Regions from separate parts of the Embleya scabrispora genome, predicted to be linked through region 1. Evidence: riboswitches for the same ligand, from Rfam matches in the RefSeq annotation. Region 1 holds a riboswitch; each other region holds the start of a gene.
The links. A riboswitch is a leader RNA that binds a small molecule or an ion and turns the genes downstream of it on or off. The one in region 1 is predicted to bind cobalamin.
Positions count from the first base shown of each region.

Region 2: linked by a shared signal. The riboswitch ahead of B4N89_RS48435 (ABC transporter substrate-binding protein) and the one ahead of B4N89_RS29505 (ribonucleoside-diphosphate reductase subunit alpha) in region 1 are both predicted to bind cobalamin.
Region 3: linked by a shared signal. The riboswitch ahead of B4N89_RS27105 (CoA-acylating methylmalonate-semialdehyde dehydrogenase) and the one ahead of B4N89_RS29505 (ribonucleoside-diphosphate reductase subunit alpha) in region 1 are both predicted to bind cobalamin.
Region 4: linked by a shared signal. The riboswitch ahead of metE (5-methyltetrahydropteroyltriglutamate--homocysteine S-methyltransferase) and the one ahead of B4N89_RS29505 (ribonucleoside-diphosphate reductase subunit alpha) in region 1 are both predicted to bind cobalamin.

Region 1 is NZ_MWQN01000001.1:6,705,425-6,709,630, reverse strand. Features, by position in the region: gene B4N89_RS29505 (ribonucleoside-diphosphate reductase subunit alpha) at 1-1,992, opposite strand, end outside; cobalamin riboswitch at 2,070-2,322, opposite strand; gene B4N89_RS29500 (hypothetical protein) at 2,956-3,144, opposite strand; gene mug (G/U mismatch-specific DNA glycosylase) at 3,899-4,206, opposite strand, start outside.
Region 2 is NZ_MWQN01000004.1:396,530-400,735, reverse strand. Features, by position in the region: gene B4N89_RS42265 (hypothetical protein) at 1-52, shown strand, start outside; gene B4N89_RS42260 (sensor histidine kinase) at 55-1,263, shown strand; gene B4N89_RS42255 (response regulator transcription factor) at 1,260-1,943, shown strand; cobalamin riboswitch at 1,992-2,206, shown strand; gene B4N89_RS48435 (ABC transporter substrate-binding protein) at 2,225-3,304, shown strand; gene B4N89_RS42250 (FecCD family ABC transporter permease) at 3,301-4,206, shown strand, end outside.
Region 3 is NZ_MWQN01000001.1:6,213,836-6,218,041, reverse strand. Features, by position in the region: gene B4N89_RS27110 (acyl-CoA dehydrogenase family protein) at 1-1,011, opposite strand, end outside; gene B4N89_RS27105 (CoA-acylating methylmalonate-semialdehyde dehydrogenase) at 1,015-2,514, opposite strand; cobalamin riboswitch at 2,721-2,889, opposite strand; gene B4N89_RS27100 (cob(I)yrinic acid a,c-diamide adenosyltransferase) at 3,804-4,206, opposite strand, start outside.
Region 4 is NZ_MWQN01000001.1:6,229,145-6,233,350, forward strand. Features, by position in the region: gene metE (5-methyltetrahydropteroyltriglutamate--homocysteine S-methyltransferase) at 1-1,542, opposite strand, end outside; cobalamin riboswitch at 1,707-1,925, opposite strand; gene B4N89_RS27165 (flagellar hook-length control protein FliK) at 2,154-2,687, opposite strand; cobalamin riboswitch at 2,871-2,945, opposite strand; gene B4N89_RS27170 (cobalamin-binding protein) at 3,221-4,165, opposite strand.

The sequences.
Region 1 (4,206 bases):
GTCTTCCGGCAGTTCGGCGATGCCCTGGACCGAGCCCTCGGCGCGCTTGATCCGGTCGCGCACCTCGGGGGTCCACAGGCCGCGGGCCTTGAGCTCGCGCACCAGGTAGCCGTTGATCTGCAGGAACTCGCCGGACAGCGTCTCGCGCTTGAACAGGTTGGACACCTGCGGCTCGATGCACTCGTAGGCGCCCGCGATGGAGGCGATGGTCGCGGTCGGCGCGATCGCCACGAGCAGCGAGTTGCGCAGCCCGTGCTCGGCCACGCGGGTGCGCAGCGCGTCCCAGCGCTTGGTCTGCGTCGGGTACACGCCCTCCCACAGGTCCGGCTGGAGCCGGCCGCGCGCCGCGTGCGTCTGGGCGTAGGCCGGGTGCGGGCCGTGTACCTCGGCGAGCGCCGAGGAGGTCTCCAGCGCGGTGAGGTAGATCTCCTCGGAGATGAGCGTGGACAACTCGCGTGCCTCGGCCGAGTCGAACGGCAGGCCGAGCGTGAAGAACACGTCCTGCAGGCCCATCAGTCCCAGGCCCACCGGGCGCCAGCGCGGGTTGGACGCGGCGGCCTGGTCGGTCGGGTAGTAGTTGATGTCGATCACGCGGTCGAGGAAGATCACCGCGGTGCGCACCGTGGCGCGCAGCTTGTCCCAGTCCATGCCCTCGCCGGGGACCACGTGCGCGCCGAGGTTGACCGAGCCGAGGTTGCATACGGCGGTCTCGCCGTCGCTGGTGACCTCCAGGATCTCGGTGCACAGGTTGGACAGGTGCACCACGTTGCCCGGCTCGGCGGCCTGGTTGCAGGTCCGGTTGGCGGCGTCCTTGAAGGTCATCCAGCCGTTGCCGGTCTGCGCGAGGGTGCGCATCATCCGGGCGTACAGGTCGCGGGCGGGCATCTGCCGGACGAACCGGCCGTCGCGCTCGGCGGCTTCGTACACCTTGTCGAACTCGGCGCCCCACAGGTCGGGCAGCTCCGGCAGCTCGTTCGGGTCGAACAGCGACCAGACGCCGTCCTCCTCGACGCGCCGCATGAACAGGTCCGGCACCCAGTTGGCCAGGTTGAGGTTGTGCGCGCGACGCGCGTCCTCGCCGGTGTTCTCGCGCAGTTCGAGGAACTCCAGGATGTCGGGGTGCCAGGTCTCCAGGTACACGCAGGCCGCGCCCTTGCGCCGGCCGCCCTGGTTGACCGCCGCCACCGACGAGTCGAGGGTCTTCAGCCACGGCACGATGCCGTTGGAGTGCCCGTTGGTGCCCCGGATCAGCGAGCCGCGCGAGCGCACCCGCGACCAGGCCACGCCGATGCCGCCGGCGAACTTCGACAGCCGGGCGATCCGCCCGTACATGTCGTAGATCGACTCCAGCTCGTCCTTGGGCGAGTCGAGCAGGTAGCACGAGGACATCTGGGTGTGCACGGTGCCGGAGTTGAACAACGTCGGGGAGCTGGGCAGGTAGGCCAGCGAGGACATCAGCCGGTAGAAGCCGATGGCCTCGCCGGGCTCCTTGGACAGGCCGCACGCCACGCGCAGCAGGAAGTGCTGCGGGGTCTCGACCACCTTGCGCGAGACGGGGTGGCGCAGCAGGTAGCGGTCGTAGACGGTGCGCAGGCCGAAGTACTCGAAGCGGCGGTCGCCGTCGGCGTCGACGGCGGCGTCCAGCTCGGCGGCGTGCGCGGCGACGAACGCCGCGGTCTCCGCGCCGATGACGCCCTCGCGGTGACCGAGCGCGATGCCGGCGCTGAAGGAGGCGACGCCTGCCTCGGCGGCCTCGTCGGCGATCCGGCCGGCCAGCAGGCGCGCGGCGAGCCGCGAGTAGGCGGGCTCCTCGGCGATCAGCTCGGCGGCGGTGCGCACGGCCAGGTCGGCCGCCGCGCCGCGGTCCGCGCCCTCGTTCAGACCCGCGACGACCCGGCGGACGACCCGATCCGGATCGACCTCCGGCAGATCGCGCGCCTGGGTGCGCACCAGGGTGGCAAGGCGGTCCTCGGGGCTCTCGTCGACCCGCATCCGGGTCGCGCCCACGCTGTCCACAACGGTCACGTGCTCTCTCCTCGCGAGCTCGTACGTACAGGTGACCCCACGCCCGAAGGCGTGGGCAGCCGGCAGGTATTCGGACTCGCGGGCATGCCGGGGCACCGCCGGGCACGGCGTGTGCTCGGTGGTCCGCGAAGTGCCTAGTGGCCGTCGCTTCCCGTACGCCCTTCGGCGTCCGGCGCTCTATGACGACTTTTGTTCCCGCTCACCGCTGCGGGGGCAGTTCCGGCCTCGCACCGGATTCCCTCTTGCCTCGCCTTCCCGGAAACTTCGGTCGGGCGAACCAGCTGCGTCGCAGAGCATATATGTAGTGGCGGGGTGGTCGTCGCACCCCCAGGTGTTGTGTCGCGTCCCGATTCCCGGCGTGTCACGGTTCGCCGGAGACGTGCCCGGATGGTACGGCCGGCGAGCAATGCGACGCGCGTCGAGCGCCCCGAACACCCGCGCTCCCGGCGGCCGTCCGGGCCCACCGGCCCTGCGCGGGCTGCGCGGAACGGGCACGGGGGCGGCGAGTGCGCGGCGGGGACCGGACCGGATCTACGGCGGATGGCGCGTCGGCCGGCGCGCCGATCGGCCGGCAAATCCCTTCCTCGCCGGGCGTGTCGAAGGACGCGTGACAAGAAGCACATCGCGTCGCGGCCGGGCCGGATGCGCGGGGACGAATCGGCGACCCCGGCCTTCGGGTCGGGACGGGCAGGGGCGTCTCCGGGCCCGGATCGAGGAGCCGGCTGCCGGGTGCGCGGCCTCGACGCGGGCGGGCGTGCCGCGTCGCCACGGTAGGTCCGTCGGCCGGGGCACCCCCGGACCGGATCGCGCCACGAAGGCGGCTCACGGCCGATGCGTGCGCGGGCCCACCCGTGAGGCAGGTGCCGGACTCCCCCGCGGTCGCTCCATCTACCGGGCCGCCCCGGGCTCGGACCGTGCCGGGTGGCCGGGTCACGGGCGGCGCGTGCGCGGGCCCGGTCCGGGCGGGCGGGCGTGCCGGGGCGGGCTGCCCTGCGGTCGGTCCGTCGGCCGGGGCACCTCCCGGCCCGAGTCGCGCCATTCGGCGACCAGCGCCTCGTAGACGGGAGTCTCGAACGTCTCGGTGGGCCACGGCCCGAACGGTGCCCGCAGGATCTTCATGCCGATCCAACCGCACGAGGGGGCGCGAAGTAACCACCAACCGAGTGATGCCACTCGGTCGATTGACGGCCCCGCCCCCGGGTCGGGTCGCCGGCGCCGAGCGCCGCCGCACCCGGCGAGCGGCCCGGTGTGGCCCCGCGCGCGGGTCGGACCATGACGCCCCGACCGGGCACCCGACTCGGCCCGGGGCGGGCGCTCGACCCGGACCGGACTCTCGGGTCGGACGCCGCACACCGGCTCCATGCCCCGGTCGACCGGCGGGCGCTCGACCCGGACCGGGCTCTCGGGTCGGACGCCGCACGCCGGCTCCATGCCCCGGTCGACCGGCGGGCGCTCGACCCGGACCGGGCTCTCGGGTCGGACGCCGCACGCCGGCTCCATGCCCCGGTCGACCGGCGGGCGCTCGACCCGGACCGGGCTCTCGGGTCGGGCCGTGCGCACGGCTCAGGCGCCGCGTGGCGGCTGCATACGCGCGCCTCGCCCGCGGATTCCCGCGCCCGGTCGAAGCTCCCGCGACCGACCCACGCCGCGCCTGGCGCCGCCCTCGTGTTCCACACAGCGCTCGGTTGTCCGGGCCACGGCGCCGGACGGCGGGCCGACCCTGGCGCCTTGCGCTTCGGGCAGCGGCTCGTGTTGCTGTGCCGCCCGGCCAACGCGCGGACCGACCCCGGCGCCTTGCGCTTCGGCCGGGCAGCGGCTCGTGTCGCCTGTGCCGCCCGGCCGACGCATGCCCGCACCCGACCCACGCCGCGTTCTACTCGGTCGTGCCCGGTGGTGGGTAGGCGGTGGTGCGGAGGTGGGTGAAGGCCTCGGCCAGGGCTGCGGCCGTCCAGTGGGCGTTCAGGCCGCTGGGGTTGGGGAGTACCCAGATTCCGGTGTCGTCGATCGTCTCCGGTTGGCGGCCGACCACCGCCTTGGGGCGGCCGAAGCCGGTTCGGTATGCGCCGATGCCGAGGACCGCCAACCAGGCCGGTCGGTACCGGCGTACCTTGGCGGTGAGCGCCAGGCCACCGGCCCGATACTCCTCCTTCGTCAACTCGTCGGCGCGCGCGGTGGTTCGGG
Region 2 (4,206 bases), on a different contig from region 1:
ACCGGTGACCGCGGTGGCGCGTCCCGTGTCGTCCCTCGACCACGCGCTCTGACCATGGGATATGGTCGCGCCGTGCCCGTATCCGAGAGTGTTCCCGTCCCCGGGTCGGCCCGGGGACGGGAGTCCGGCCCGCGAGCGACGGCACGCCACGATCCCCGGGTGCAGTGGGTCGTCAGCCTCGGCGTCATCGCCGTGGGCATCGCGACGATCCGCCCGGTGGGCTCCAGCGGTCGCGGTCTGGCCGTCGTCGTCCTCATCGCGCTCAACTCCCTGTTCCTGCTGGGCCGCAACGTCCCCGAGGACAGGGTCCCCCCACGCGTGGGCGTGGTATGGATGGTGCTGGGCCTCGTGGCGGCGGCCGCCCTGGTCGGCACCGCCCGCGGCGGTACGAGCTATCTGTTCGCGTACTTCCTCGTCGGCCACATCGGCTACCGCCTGCCGCTTGCGCAGGCGGCCCCGCTCGCGGTGCTGGGCGGGCTGCTCTGCGGTGGCGTGCTGTACCTGCATCTCGGCCCGGGCCACGAGGCGTTGCCCTGGGGCCTGGGATTGTCCACCACCCTGCCGGTGGTGATGGGGATCATCAGCCGCAGTCGACAGCGGGCGGTGGAGGCCGTGATCGAATCCGCCGAATCCGCCGAGCGCGCCGCCCGCGCCGAGGCCCGCACGGCCGCACTGGCCGAGCGCAGCCGGATCGCCCGGGACGTGCACGACGTCCTCGCACACTCGCTGGCCGGCATCAACATGCAACTCGAACTCGTCGACGCCCTCCTCGACACGGGCGACCTGGCCAAGGTTCGCGAAGCCAACGACAAGGCGCACAGTCTGGTGAAAGAGAGCCTGAAGCAGGCCCAATGGACCGTCCACGCGCTGCGCGAGGACGCGCTGCCGCTCATGGCGAGCCTGACCGCCATGGTCGAGTCGTCGGGCCACCGGGACGCGCTCACCGTCGGCGGCACCGTACGCGAACCACCCGCCCGGACGGTCCAGCACCTGCTGCGGATCGCCCAGGAGGCGCTGACCAACGCCGCCCGGCACGCCCCCGGCGGCGATGTGCGGGTGGAGGTGACGTTCGCAGCCGCGTCGATCACACTGCGGATCCGCAACGGCCCCGCCACCTTGGAGGCGGCCGGGCCCGGCGGCGGCATGGGACTGATCGGCATGCGCGAACGCATCGCCATGGTGGACGGAACCCTCACGGCCGGACCGATCACCGAAGGACCGGAACGAGGCGGCTGGCAGGTGGAGGCGGTGATCCCGGAATGAACGACACCACAGGGCACGACCCGCGATCGGCCGACGCGACCCGGCGGCTGCGGGTGGTGGTGGCCGACGACCAGGCCGCCATCCGCGAACCGCTGGCGGCCGTGCTCGCGCTCGCCGAGGACATAGACGTCGTCGCGGCCGCCGCGGACGGGGACGAGGTGCTCGCCGCCGCGGCCGCGGGCCCGGTGGACGTGGTGCTCATGGACCTGCGCATGCCCCGGACCGACGGCATCGAGGCGACCCGGCGACTGACCGAGGAACACCCCGGGGTGGCCGTCGTCGTCCTGACCACCTTCGCCGACGACGACTCGATCCTGGCCGCGCTGAGCGCGGGTGCGCGCGGCTACCTGACCAAGAACGCGGGCCGCCAGGACATCGTCCGCGCGATCCGGGCCGCCGCCGCGGGCCAGTCCGTGCTCGACCGCGAGGTCCAGGACCGGCTGCTCGCCACCGTCCGCACCCGGGCCACGACGCCGAAAGACAACCTCCCCGACGACATAACACCCCGTGAACGCGAAGTCCTCGCGCTCATCGGCCAAGGCCTGCCCAACCGGGCCATCGCCGAGAAACTCTTCATCAGCGAGGCCACCGTCAAGACCCACATCAACAACCTTTTCGCCAAAGCCGGCATTCGCGACCGCGCCGACGCGGTGCGCCGAGCCATCGCGGCGGGTCTGTAACGCGGTTCCGGCTCCGGCCGCCGCGTCGAGCGCCGGCGAGACGCGACGAGCGGTTTGGTAGCCTGTGGCCGCCGTGGTGTACGGGAAGCCGGTCGAATGCCGGCGCGGCCCTCGCCACTGTAGCCGCGGAGTTCCGCAGCCCTCGCCGACCGCTCCCCAGGCGGTCGGGGTCACTGGATGGATCGGGAACGAGCCAACCGGGAAGGCCGGCCGCGGAGCGTCGATGCGGAAGCCAGGAGACCGGCCACGGCGCGACATGTTCCACGAGGGTTGGAGAACACATGCCCCGCGCTGCCCTGCGCCCGTTTCGAGCCGAACGTTCCATACCTCCGGCGGGCGCCCCGCACTCCGTGCGCCCCATACGCTCCACCCGCTCCGGTCTCGCCGCCGTGGCGCTCCTGCTCGTCGGCGCGCTCGGCGCCTGCACGGGCGCGCCCGAGGCCGACAAGCCCGTCGCGGCGGCGGGGAGCAGCCACCCGACACCGGTGAGCGTGAACAGGTGCGGCGTCACCACCACCGTGACGGCACCGCCGGCCCGGCTGGTCACCCTCAACCAGGGCGCCACCGAAGTCGCCCTGGCCCTCGACCTGCAGACCCGGATGGCCGGAACGGCGTACCTCGACGACGCGGTCCCGGCGCGATGGAAGACGGCCTACGACACCGTCCCGGTGCTCTCCGAGAAGTACCCGTCCAAGGAGAAACTCCTCGCGGCGCGCCCGGACTTCCTCTACGCCTCCTACTCCAGCGCGTTCACCGACAAGGTGGCGGGCACGCGGGACGAACTGGGTTCCCAGGGCATCACCACCTACCTGTCGCCGCTGGGTTGCGCCGACGGCAAGCAGTCGGCGTCGCCCTCCTTCCAGGCGGTATGGGACGAACTGGGCGATGTCGCCGAGCTGTTCGGCGTCGCACCGCGTGCCGCCGCCATCCGGGACACGCAGCAGCGGCAACTGGCCGAAGTCACCGCCAAGTCGACGGGCAAGGGCCTGAAGGTGCTCTGGTACGACTCGGATACCAAGACCCCCTACGTCGGCGCGGGCCACGGCGGACCCCAGCTCGTGCTCGACGCCGTCGGCGCCCGCAACGTCTTCGACACGCTGCCCGGTGGCTGGAAGAGCACGAGTTGGGAGCAGGTGGTCGCGGCGGACCCGGACGCCATCGTGCTCGCGGACGCCGGGTGGGACACCGCACAATCCAAGATCGACTATCTCGAACACGACCCCGTGCTGAGCAAGCTCAAGGCCGTCCAACGCCGTGCGTACGTGGTCGTGCCGTTCTCCGAGTCGACCCCCGGCGTGCAACTCGCCGACGGTGCCGTCCGGGTCTCGGCCGGCCTGGGCAACCTGACTCCGCGTCCGTGACCGCTCGTCCCGCCGCACGACTCGCCGGCGCGAGTCGTGCGGCGGTGGCCCTGGCCGTCGCCGCAGTGCTGCTGCTGTCCACCGTTGTGCTCGGCCTCGCCGTGGGATCGGTGCACGAGCCGCCGCACGTCGTGGCCGACGTGGTGCTGCGCCGACTGGGCCTCGGTGGCTCCGACGTCACGCCGTTGGACGATCAGATCGTCTGGCAACTTCGGCTGCCGCGCGTCCTGGGGGCCGCCGCGACCGGCGCGGGACTCGCGGTGTGCGGGGCCGTGTTGCAGACCCTGACCGGCAACGACCTGGCCGACCCCTACCTGCTCGGGATCTCCAACGGCGCCGCCGTCGGCGCGGTCACCGTGATCGTCCTCGGTGTAGGGGTCTCCGGCACCGCGGGAATCGGCGCGCTCCCGGCCGCCGCCTTCGTCGGTGCCCTGCTCGCCGTCCTCGTCGTGCTGACCCTGGCCGGGGCGCACAGCCGGACCCTGCCGGCCTCGCGAACCGTGCTGGCCGGCATCGCGGTGGGGCAGTTGTGCGGCGCGTACACCTCGTTCGTCGTGCTCGTCCTCGGCGACCGCAACGCCGCTCGCGGCGTCATGGAGTGGACGCTGGGTTCGGTGGCCGGGGTGCGGTGGAACACGGCCGTCTTCCTGGTCGCGGTGGCCGTCCTCGGCACGGTGGCGATGGGCGCGGCCGCCCGGGACCTCGACGCGTTCGCGTTCGGCGAGACCGCGGCCCGTTCCGTCGGCGTGCACGTCGAACGGACCCGCTGGGCCCTGATCGCCGCGGCGGCGCTGGTGACCGCGTGTCTGGTGGCCAATACCGGCGTCATCGGGTTCGTGGGTCTGGTCGTGCCGCACGTGGTCCGCCTGGTGTGCGGTCCGCGCCACGCCCTCCTGCTGCCG
Region 3 (4,206 bases), 490 kb from region 1:
GCCGTGCAGTTGCAACGCGCGGTCGGCCACCGAGAAGGCGGTATCGGTGGCGAACCGTTTGGCCATCGCGCACAGTTGGGGCGCCCTGGGGTCGTCCTCGTCGAGCGAGGACGCGGCGTGCCACACGAGCGTGCGGGCGGCCTCCAGTTCCGTGGCCATATCGGCGAGTTGGAACCGCAGGGCCGGTGCGTCGATGAGCCGCGCACCGAACGCCTCGCGGTCGGTGAGATGACGCACGGCGGCATCCAGTGCCGCCTGCGCGCCGCCCAGCGAGCAGGCGGCGATACCGATCCGACCGCCGTTGAGGCCGGCCATGGCGATCCTGAAGCCGTCGCCCTCGGCGCCGAGACGATGAGCGGCAGGCACCCGCACGCTCTCCAGGATCACCTGGCGAGTGGGCTGGGCATGCCACCCCATCTTGCGCTCGTTCGGCCCGAAGGACAGCCCGTCGGTGTCGGCCTCCACCACGAAGGCGGAGATCCCGTCGGCGCCGTCCCCGCCGGTGCGCGCCATCACCACGTACACCGCGGACGAGCCGGCGCCGGAGATGAACTGCTTGACCCCGCGCAGGACATAGTCGTCCCCGTCGCGGACCGCGCGGGTGGTCAGGGCTGCGGCGTCCGATCCGGCGCCCGGTTCGGTCAGGCAGTAGCTGGCCAGGTCGCGCATCGAGCACAGACCCGGCAACCAGCGGGAGCGCTGGTGCGGCGTCCCGTGCCGGTCGATCATCGAGGCGACCATGTTGTGGATGGAATAGTAGGCGGCGATGGTCGGGCAACCACCGGCCAGGGCCTCGTAGACGAGTACGGAGTCCAGTCGGCCGAGTCCCGAACCGCCCTCGTCCTCGCGGACGGTGACGCCGCCGAGGCCGAGTTCGGCGCCCTTGCGCAGGACGTCGACGGGGAAGTGTCCGGTGCGGTCCCACTCGATCGCGTGTGGGGCGAGGTGTTCGCGGGCGAAGTCGCGGGTGGTTTCGAGGATGGCGATCTGGTCTACGGTGAGCGCGGTCATCGGTCAGTCCATCGTCGGAATGTCGAAGTTCGCACTCTCGCGCGCGGTCGACGGCCAGCGCGAGGTCACCGTCTTCGTACGGGTGTAGAAGCGGATCGAGTCCGGGCCATGCTGGTTCAGGTCGCCGAATCCGGACCTCTTCCAGCCGCCGAAGGTGTGGTAGGCCACCGGCACCGGGATGGGCACGTTGATGCCGACCATGCCGGTGTTCACCCGGCGGGAGAAGTCGCGGGCGGTGTCGCCGTCGCGGGTGAAGATCGCCACGCCGTTGCCGTACTCGTGCCCGCTCGCCAGCCCCAGCGCGTCCTCGTAGGACGCCGCGCGGACCACGGACAACACCGGGCCGAAGATCTCCTCGCGGTACACCCGCATCGAGGGCGTCACGTTATCGAACAACGACGCGCCGACGAAGTAGCCGTCCTCGTGGCCCGGCACCCGCAGGTCCCGGCCGTCGAGGAGCAGCTTGGCGCCTTCGGCCACACCGATGTCCAGGTAGCCGCGCACCCGGTCGAGTGCGTCCCGGCCCACGAGCGGGCCGAAGTCGGCCTCGGGGTCGTGCGAGGGGCCCACCCGCAGAGTCGCGATCCGGGCGACGAGCTTGTCCACCAGCGCGTCCGCGGTCTCGGCGCCGACGGGAACCGCCACCGAGATGGCCATGCAGCGCTCGCCCGCGGAGCCGTACCCGGCCCCGATCAGGGCCTCGACGACCTGGTCGAGATCGGCGTCCGGCATCACGATCAGGTGGTTCTTGGCGCCGCCGAAGCACTGGGCGCGCTTGCCGTTCGCGGTGGCGGTCGTGTACACGTACTCGGCGATCGCGGTCGAGCCGACAAAGCCGAGCGCCTGGACGCGCGGGTCCTCCAGGAGCGTGTCCACGCTCTCCTTGCCGCCGTGGACCACGTTCAGCACGCCGGGCGGCAGACCGGCTTCCAGGAAAAGCTCGGCCAGGCGCAGCGGCACCGAGGGGTCGCGCTCGGACGGCTTGAGCACGAACGCGTTGCCGCAGGCGATGGCGGGAGCGATCTTCCACAGCGGGATCATCGCGGGGAAGTTGAAGGGGGTGATGCCGGCGACCACGCCGAGCGGTTGGCGCAGCGAGTGCACGTCGATCCCGCTGCCCGCGTTGTCGGTGAATTCCCCCTTGAGCAGGTGTGGGATGCCGGTGGCGAACTCCACGACTTCCAGGCCGCGTTGCAGGTCACCATGGGCGTCCGCGATGGTCTTGCCGTGTTCGGCGGACAGCAGCCGGGCGAGCGATTCGCGTTCGGGCTCGACCAGTTGCAGGAAGCGGGCCAGGACCCGGGCGCGCCGCTGGGGATTCCAGTCGGCCCACTCGGGCTGCGCCCGTTCGGCGTCGGCGATCGCCGTCAAGGTGTCGGCGCGATCCGCGAGAGGAACGCGGGCCTGTACCTGTCCGGTGTTGGGGTCGTACACGTCGCCGAACACGCCGGAGGTGCCAGTGACGTGCTTGCCGCCGATGAAGTGGGAAAGCTCGCGGACCATGAACGACCTGTCTCTCGTCAGGTGCGATCCGGAGGGGGAGGCATGACCGAAGCAGCCGGCTGCGGCGCGGGGGCGCGCGCGTGGTCGGCGACGGCTCGGGTCTACGTCGAAGTGGTCAGGAAATCCTGATGGCTTCGACGCGTGCAGGAACATCCGGGGCAAGGGCGCGGGCCGGTGTCATGCGTGTTTGCTCCATCCTCGTGGACAACACGGATATACCCGCGGCCGGTATCCTGACTTCCGGATCGACACACGCTGCCCGCCTTCCCGGCTTTCGCCAGTGGCGTGGTGCACGACAGCGCACTCCCCGGTCACAGTGGCGGGACCATGCCGGATTCACACCGGCTTCCCTGCACCGCGGACCTTGTAGTTCAGGACGATATAGTCGGACGTCCTAGTAAGTCCAGCGCCCGCGACCGCGAGTACATGTCCGGAACCAACGCCCGTCGCCGCGCGCCGACAACCTGTCGCCGATGCGGCCGCCGACCGCTCGTGGAGCCCCGCCGGCACTCTCGTTCGGCCTGCGCCTTCGCCGCCCCGACTTCCGCTTCGCACGCTCCGGCCTGGTGGATCTGCGCTCCCGGACCGACAGGGCGCCATCGCGTTCATCGGCCACGCCGCCCGATGCCCCTGCCTCGCACCGGGACGGCGAACCAACGCCGGGCGGGGCATAACAACGGACGAGTGAACAGTCGCCGCGAGACCACCCGCCTCGAAGCCGACCGCCGCTGGACCGCAGGCGGCAGGTTGGACCGAACGTGCGCCTCTTGGCCTCCCGCACACAAGGCGGACGGCGTGTCCGCGACGCGCTCGCCCGGGCGTCGCCGATGGAGCCTGTTGGAGCATCCTGCACCGATTCCGGACAGGACGGCCGAGCCGCTGCCCGGATACCGGGCGCGAGCTGCCCATGAACCGGTGGAGCACCTCATAGGGCGACGTGTCTCGACGATGGGCGTGGAACCCCGCGATGCGCGTCCGACCTGGGCGCGTCGGATGCGCGTTGTGTGTCGGCGACGCCGGCCGACACGGAGATGTTCCGGGTCGGCCGGGGGCAAGTGCCCGCGCAGGAGCGCACAGGAGCGCATGGAGAAAGCTCCTCGGAGCCTTCGGCCGCCACCGAAACCGCGGGATCCGGTCGCCGCGACCGCTGCCTCGCTACCCCGCCGCGGCGGCGGCCGGGTGGCAAGTCCGGGAACGCAATTCGGGTTGTCTCCCGAGCGAGTCCTTCGTGCCGCCACACCTGTCGAGAACCGGTGCGATATCGCCGGCGGAGCGGTGGCGGCGCGATGTCAGCGGTTGCGGCCCGGGCTCCACAGCACGTCGCCGCGCCCGCCATCGTTGGCCAACCGCGCGAGGATGAACAGCAGGTCCGACAGACGGTTCAGATATCGGACGCACACCGGGTTCACCGTCGCCGCCTCCCCGCCGGACAACTCCGTGTCCGTGTCGATCAGCGCCCACGCCGAGCGTTCCGCCCGTCGGGCGGCCGTCCGCGCCGTGTGCAGGAGCGCCGCGCCGGGCGTACCGCCCGGCAGTACGAACGACCGCAAGGGCTCGAGTCGTTCGTTGAACGTGTCGCACAGACGCTCGAGGCGGGACACGTCCTCCTCACGGACCCGCAGGCGTTCGTCTCCGTCGCGGATCGGAGCGCACAGGTCCGCGCCGACGTCGAACAGGTCGTGCTGGATGCCT
Region 4 (4,206 bases), 480 kb from region 1:
GGTGAGCTGTTCGGCGAAGTACTGGACCATGTCGTTGCGTTCGGCCTCACCGTGCACCAGGACGTCGATGCCGGCCTTCTCCTGGAAGGAGATCACGTCGCGGATCTCGGCTTCGATGCGCTCCTCGTACCCGGCGCCGTCGATGCGTCCCGCGCGCAGGTCGGCGCGGGCGGCGCGCAGTTCGGCGGTCTGCGGGAAGGAGCCGATGGTGGTCGTGGGCAGCAACGGCAGGCCCAGGTGCGCGCGCTGGGCCTCGGCCCGTTCGGCGTACGGCTTGCCGCGGCGCGCGTCGGCTTCGGTGACCGCGGCGGCGCGGGCGCGTACGGCGGGGTCGTGGGTGAGTGCGGAGGCCTTGCGCGCGGCCAGGTCGGCGCGGTTGGCGGCGAGGTGGGTCGCGATGGTGTCGGTGCCCTGGCTCAGACCGCGGGCCAGGGTGACGATCTCCTCGGTCTTCAGCCGGGCGAAGGCGAGCCATCGGGCGATCTGGGGGTCGATGTCGCGTTCCGCGTCGGCGTCCAGCGGCACGTGCAACAGCGAGCAGGAGGCGGCGACGTCGACGCGGTCGGCCAGGCCCAGCAGTATGCCGAGCGTGGTCAGCGACTTGCCGAGGTCGTTGATCCACACGTTGCGGCCGTCCACGACGCCGGCGACCAGACGTTTGCCGGGCAGCCCGCCGACGGCGGCCAGCGCGTCCAGGTTGGCGGCGGCGGAGCCGGTGAAGTCCAGTGCCAGGCCCTCGATCGGGGCCTTGGCCAGGGTGGGCAGCGCCTCGCCGAGCCGGTCGAAGTACGAGGCCACGAGGAGCTTGGGCCGGTCGGTCAGTCCGCCGAGGTCGCGGTAGACGCGGGCTGCGGCGCCCAGTTCGGCGAAGCTGCGGTCCTGCACCAGCGCCGGCTCGTCGAGTTGTACCCACTCGGCCCCGGCTCCGCGCAGGTCGGCGAGCAACCGCGCGTACACCGGAAGCAGCCGGTCCAGCAGGGTCAGCGGCTGGAAGTCGGCCGCTACGCCCGGTGCGGGCTTGGCCAGTAGGAGGTAGGTGAGCGGGCCCACCAGCACCGGCCGGGCGGTCAGGCCCAGCGCGACGGCCTCTCGGAACTCGGCTACCTGCTTCGTGGAGTTCGCCTCGAAGACGGTGTCCGGCCCGAGTTCGGGGACGAGGTAGTGATAGTTGGTGTCGAACCACTTGGTCATCTCGAGCGGCGCGACGTCTTGCGTGCCGCGGGCCATGGCGAAGTAGCCGTCCAGGGCGTCGGCTTCGACGGCGGCGCGATGCCGGGCCGGGATGGCGCCCACGGCGACGGTGGTGTCGAGGACGTGGTCGTACAGCGAGAAGTCGCCGGTGGGCACCTCGTGGATGCCGGCCTCGGCGAGGCGTCGCCAGTTGGCGAGGCGCAGTTCGGCCGAGGTGTCCCGAAGCGCCTGTGCGTCGATGCGGCCGGCCCAGTAGCCCTCGACGGCCTTCTTCAGTTCCCGGTTCGGGCCCTGACGGGGATAGCCGTACACGGTGGCACGGGCTGCCGCGGCTGCGGTCTTGGTGGTCACGGAACTCTCCTTCGCGAGCCTGTCGACAAGATCCCGGAGATGGATCGCAGGCACGAAGGGATGGCAAACCACACGGGCCACGTCGGCGTACTCGCGCGCACATACGTGTCCCACCGGTTGTCCGCCGACCCGCCCACGAGGTCACCGAGCTCTCCGTGCGCTGCGACAGCGCACGGGCAGTGGCAGGTCTTCGGACTCGCGGGCACATCCACCAAGGGTGGACACCTACTGGCCGTCGCTTCCCGGATCCGACACGGATCCAGTGCTGTTGACGGCGGTCGTTCCCACTCACCGCTGCGGGGCAGTCCCGGATTCTCACCGGGTTCCCTCTTGCGACGCGCCTACCCGGATGGCAGGGCGAACCGACTGCGTGCGACAGCTTAGACGTACAAGAGGCACCCGGGGGAGCCCGGTGCACGCGCCCGAGGGCAAGAGCACGCCTCGAAGGCGTGGACGCAGCCGGCGTCGTTGCGATCGAGTCGGTGCTCGTGACGCGTTGCCGCGTTCGTCCCGGGCGGCCTGCCCCCACAGGGGGTGATCCTGTTGGAACGAACGCGGTCGCGACCTCGAGGCCGAGCCTGCCTCGGGGTCACCGGCGGATCGGATCGGCGCTACGGGCGCGTCGGGGCCACGCGCGGCGGCGGATTGGTGGTGTCCGTCTTGTCCTTGGAGAACGACCAACCCTCGAAGCTGCCCAGCGGAGGCTTGCGGGCGCTCGCGCCCCACGAACTGTAGGTCCAAGTGCCGTTGTTGGGCGCGTGCCAATAAGACCAGTAGGCGGATGCCGGCGGGGTGTTGACGCACGGTTCGGTGTCGACGCCGGGCTTGCCCTCGATCCGGCAGATGAACGCCTCGCCCCAGCGGTTGGTGCCCTGGATCTGGAAGCCGGCGTTCTTCAGCGCGGCCAAGCCCGTGGCCTGGTCGCCGGGCGCACAGCGAGTGAGCGTCGCCCCGCCGAGTTCCTGGAAGTCGACGATCACGGTGACGCCGTTGGCGTTCGGGCAGACGCCGGCGGAGCCCTTGGTGGGGTCGATGGCGTAGGCGGCCGGGGCGTTCACGGTGATCTGGGCGGTGGCGGGCAGCACGAGCAGGGCGAGCGCCCCGACCATCCGACCTATTCGAGCCTTGTTTCCACGAATCTTCACGCGCGGATCCCTTCGTGCGACGGGCGTCGGCGCGAGCGGCGAGAGCGATGCCGACCGGGCCGAGCGATGTTCCTCTCGGGACCGCGCACCCCCGGTATCCACCGACAAGACATCGCCGGACGTGAAATCCGGGCCTCAGCGTGCAGTCCACGACAGCTGGAGCCTCTAACTCGTACGAATCCAGGTGTTCCGACTCGCGGTGGCCTGCCGGCCACCGCCTACGGTTGCGGGTCAGCGCCGGATTTCGACCGGCTTCCCCTGGAATCCGAACTATGCGGTTGTCGCCGACCTGAAGAGAGCCAGCTTGCGGAGCGTACGAGATGCCCTGTTCTTCGGACAACGGGTCATACGACGAATCCGCGATGTCGTTCGTCACCTTCTTGGGTGCTCAACGCTGGTTTGCACAACGGCGGTTCGGTCAGCCGGGCCGCACTGGGCCCCACGACAGGGGGCAACGGCGCGTTTCGACGAGCAAGTTCGAGGAGCACGCGATGCCGGCGACAGGGCGCGTCGGCCCGCCGGTGAACCGGTGGTCAGCCGCGTGTCGTCTCCGCGCCCGCGTCGCCCGGCAGTCGTCGCGCCTCGGCGTGGGTCACCGGCGCACCGGCCGTGACGTCGTGCAATACCCATGCGAGCACCTCGGCGCCGCGCACCACACGGGGGCCGGGGCGGTTGAAGTACGCCGGTCCGTCGAGCACCCACACCCGCCCGGACCGCACGGCGGGCAGGTCCGACCATCCCGGCAGAGACGTCAGCAGGCTCGCCTCCGATTCGGTGCGCTCGGGCGCGAACCCGCACGGCAGCACCAGGATCACATCCGGCCGGGAGTCTCGAACCGCAGCCCACTCCACGGCTTTGGTGTGTTCGCCGGGCGCGGCGAGCAGCGGTTCGCCGCCGGCCAGGGCGATCTGCTCGGGGACCCAGTGCCCGGCGGGCCACAGCGGGTCGAGCCATTCGATGGCCGCGACCCGGGGCCTCGGCCGCCCCGCGACCGCCGCGGCCACGGCCGCCATGCGGGCCCGCAACTCCCGCAGCCGCGCGGCTGCGACGTCCGCGACTCCCAGCACCGCACCCACGTGGGTCAGTGTGTCGAGGACGTCCGGCAGCGTGCGCGGTTCCAGACTGACCACGCGCGGACCGGTGTCCAGAACCCGAACCGTCTCGGAGACCGCCGTGTACGACACCGCGCACACCGCGCACAGATCCTGCGTGAGGACGACATCGGGCGCCAACTCCGCGAGGCGCTCGGCGTCCAACGTGTACAGCGACGAACCCCGGTGCGCCGCACCGCCGACGGCCTCGGAGATCTCCCGACTGCTCAGCCGATCCGCATCGAACTCCGCACGGGTGACCACCGGCACCCCGGCGACATCCCCCGGCGGCCAGTCGCATTCGTGGGTGCGGCCTACCAAGTCGCCCACGAGTCCGAGTTCGGCGACCAGATCGGTGGCTGCGGGCAACAACGAGACGATGCGCATCCAGCAAGCGTAGGTCGCACGCGACGGCACGGGGCCCACAG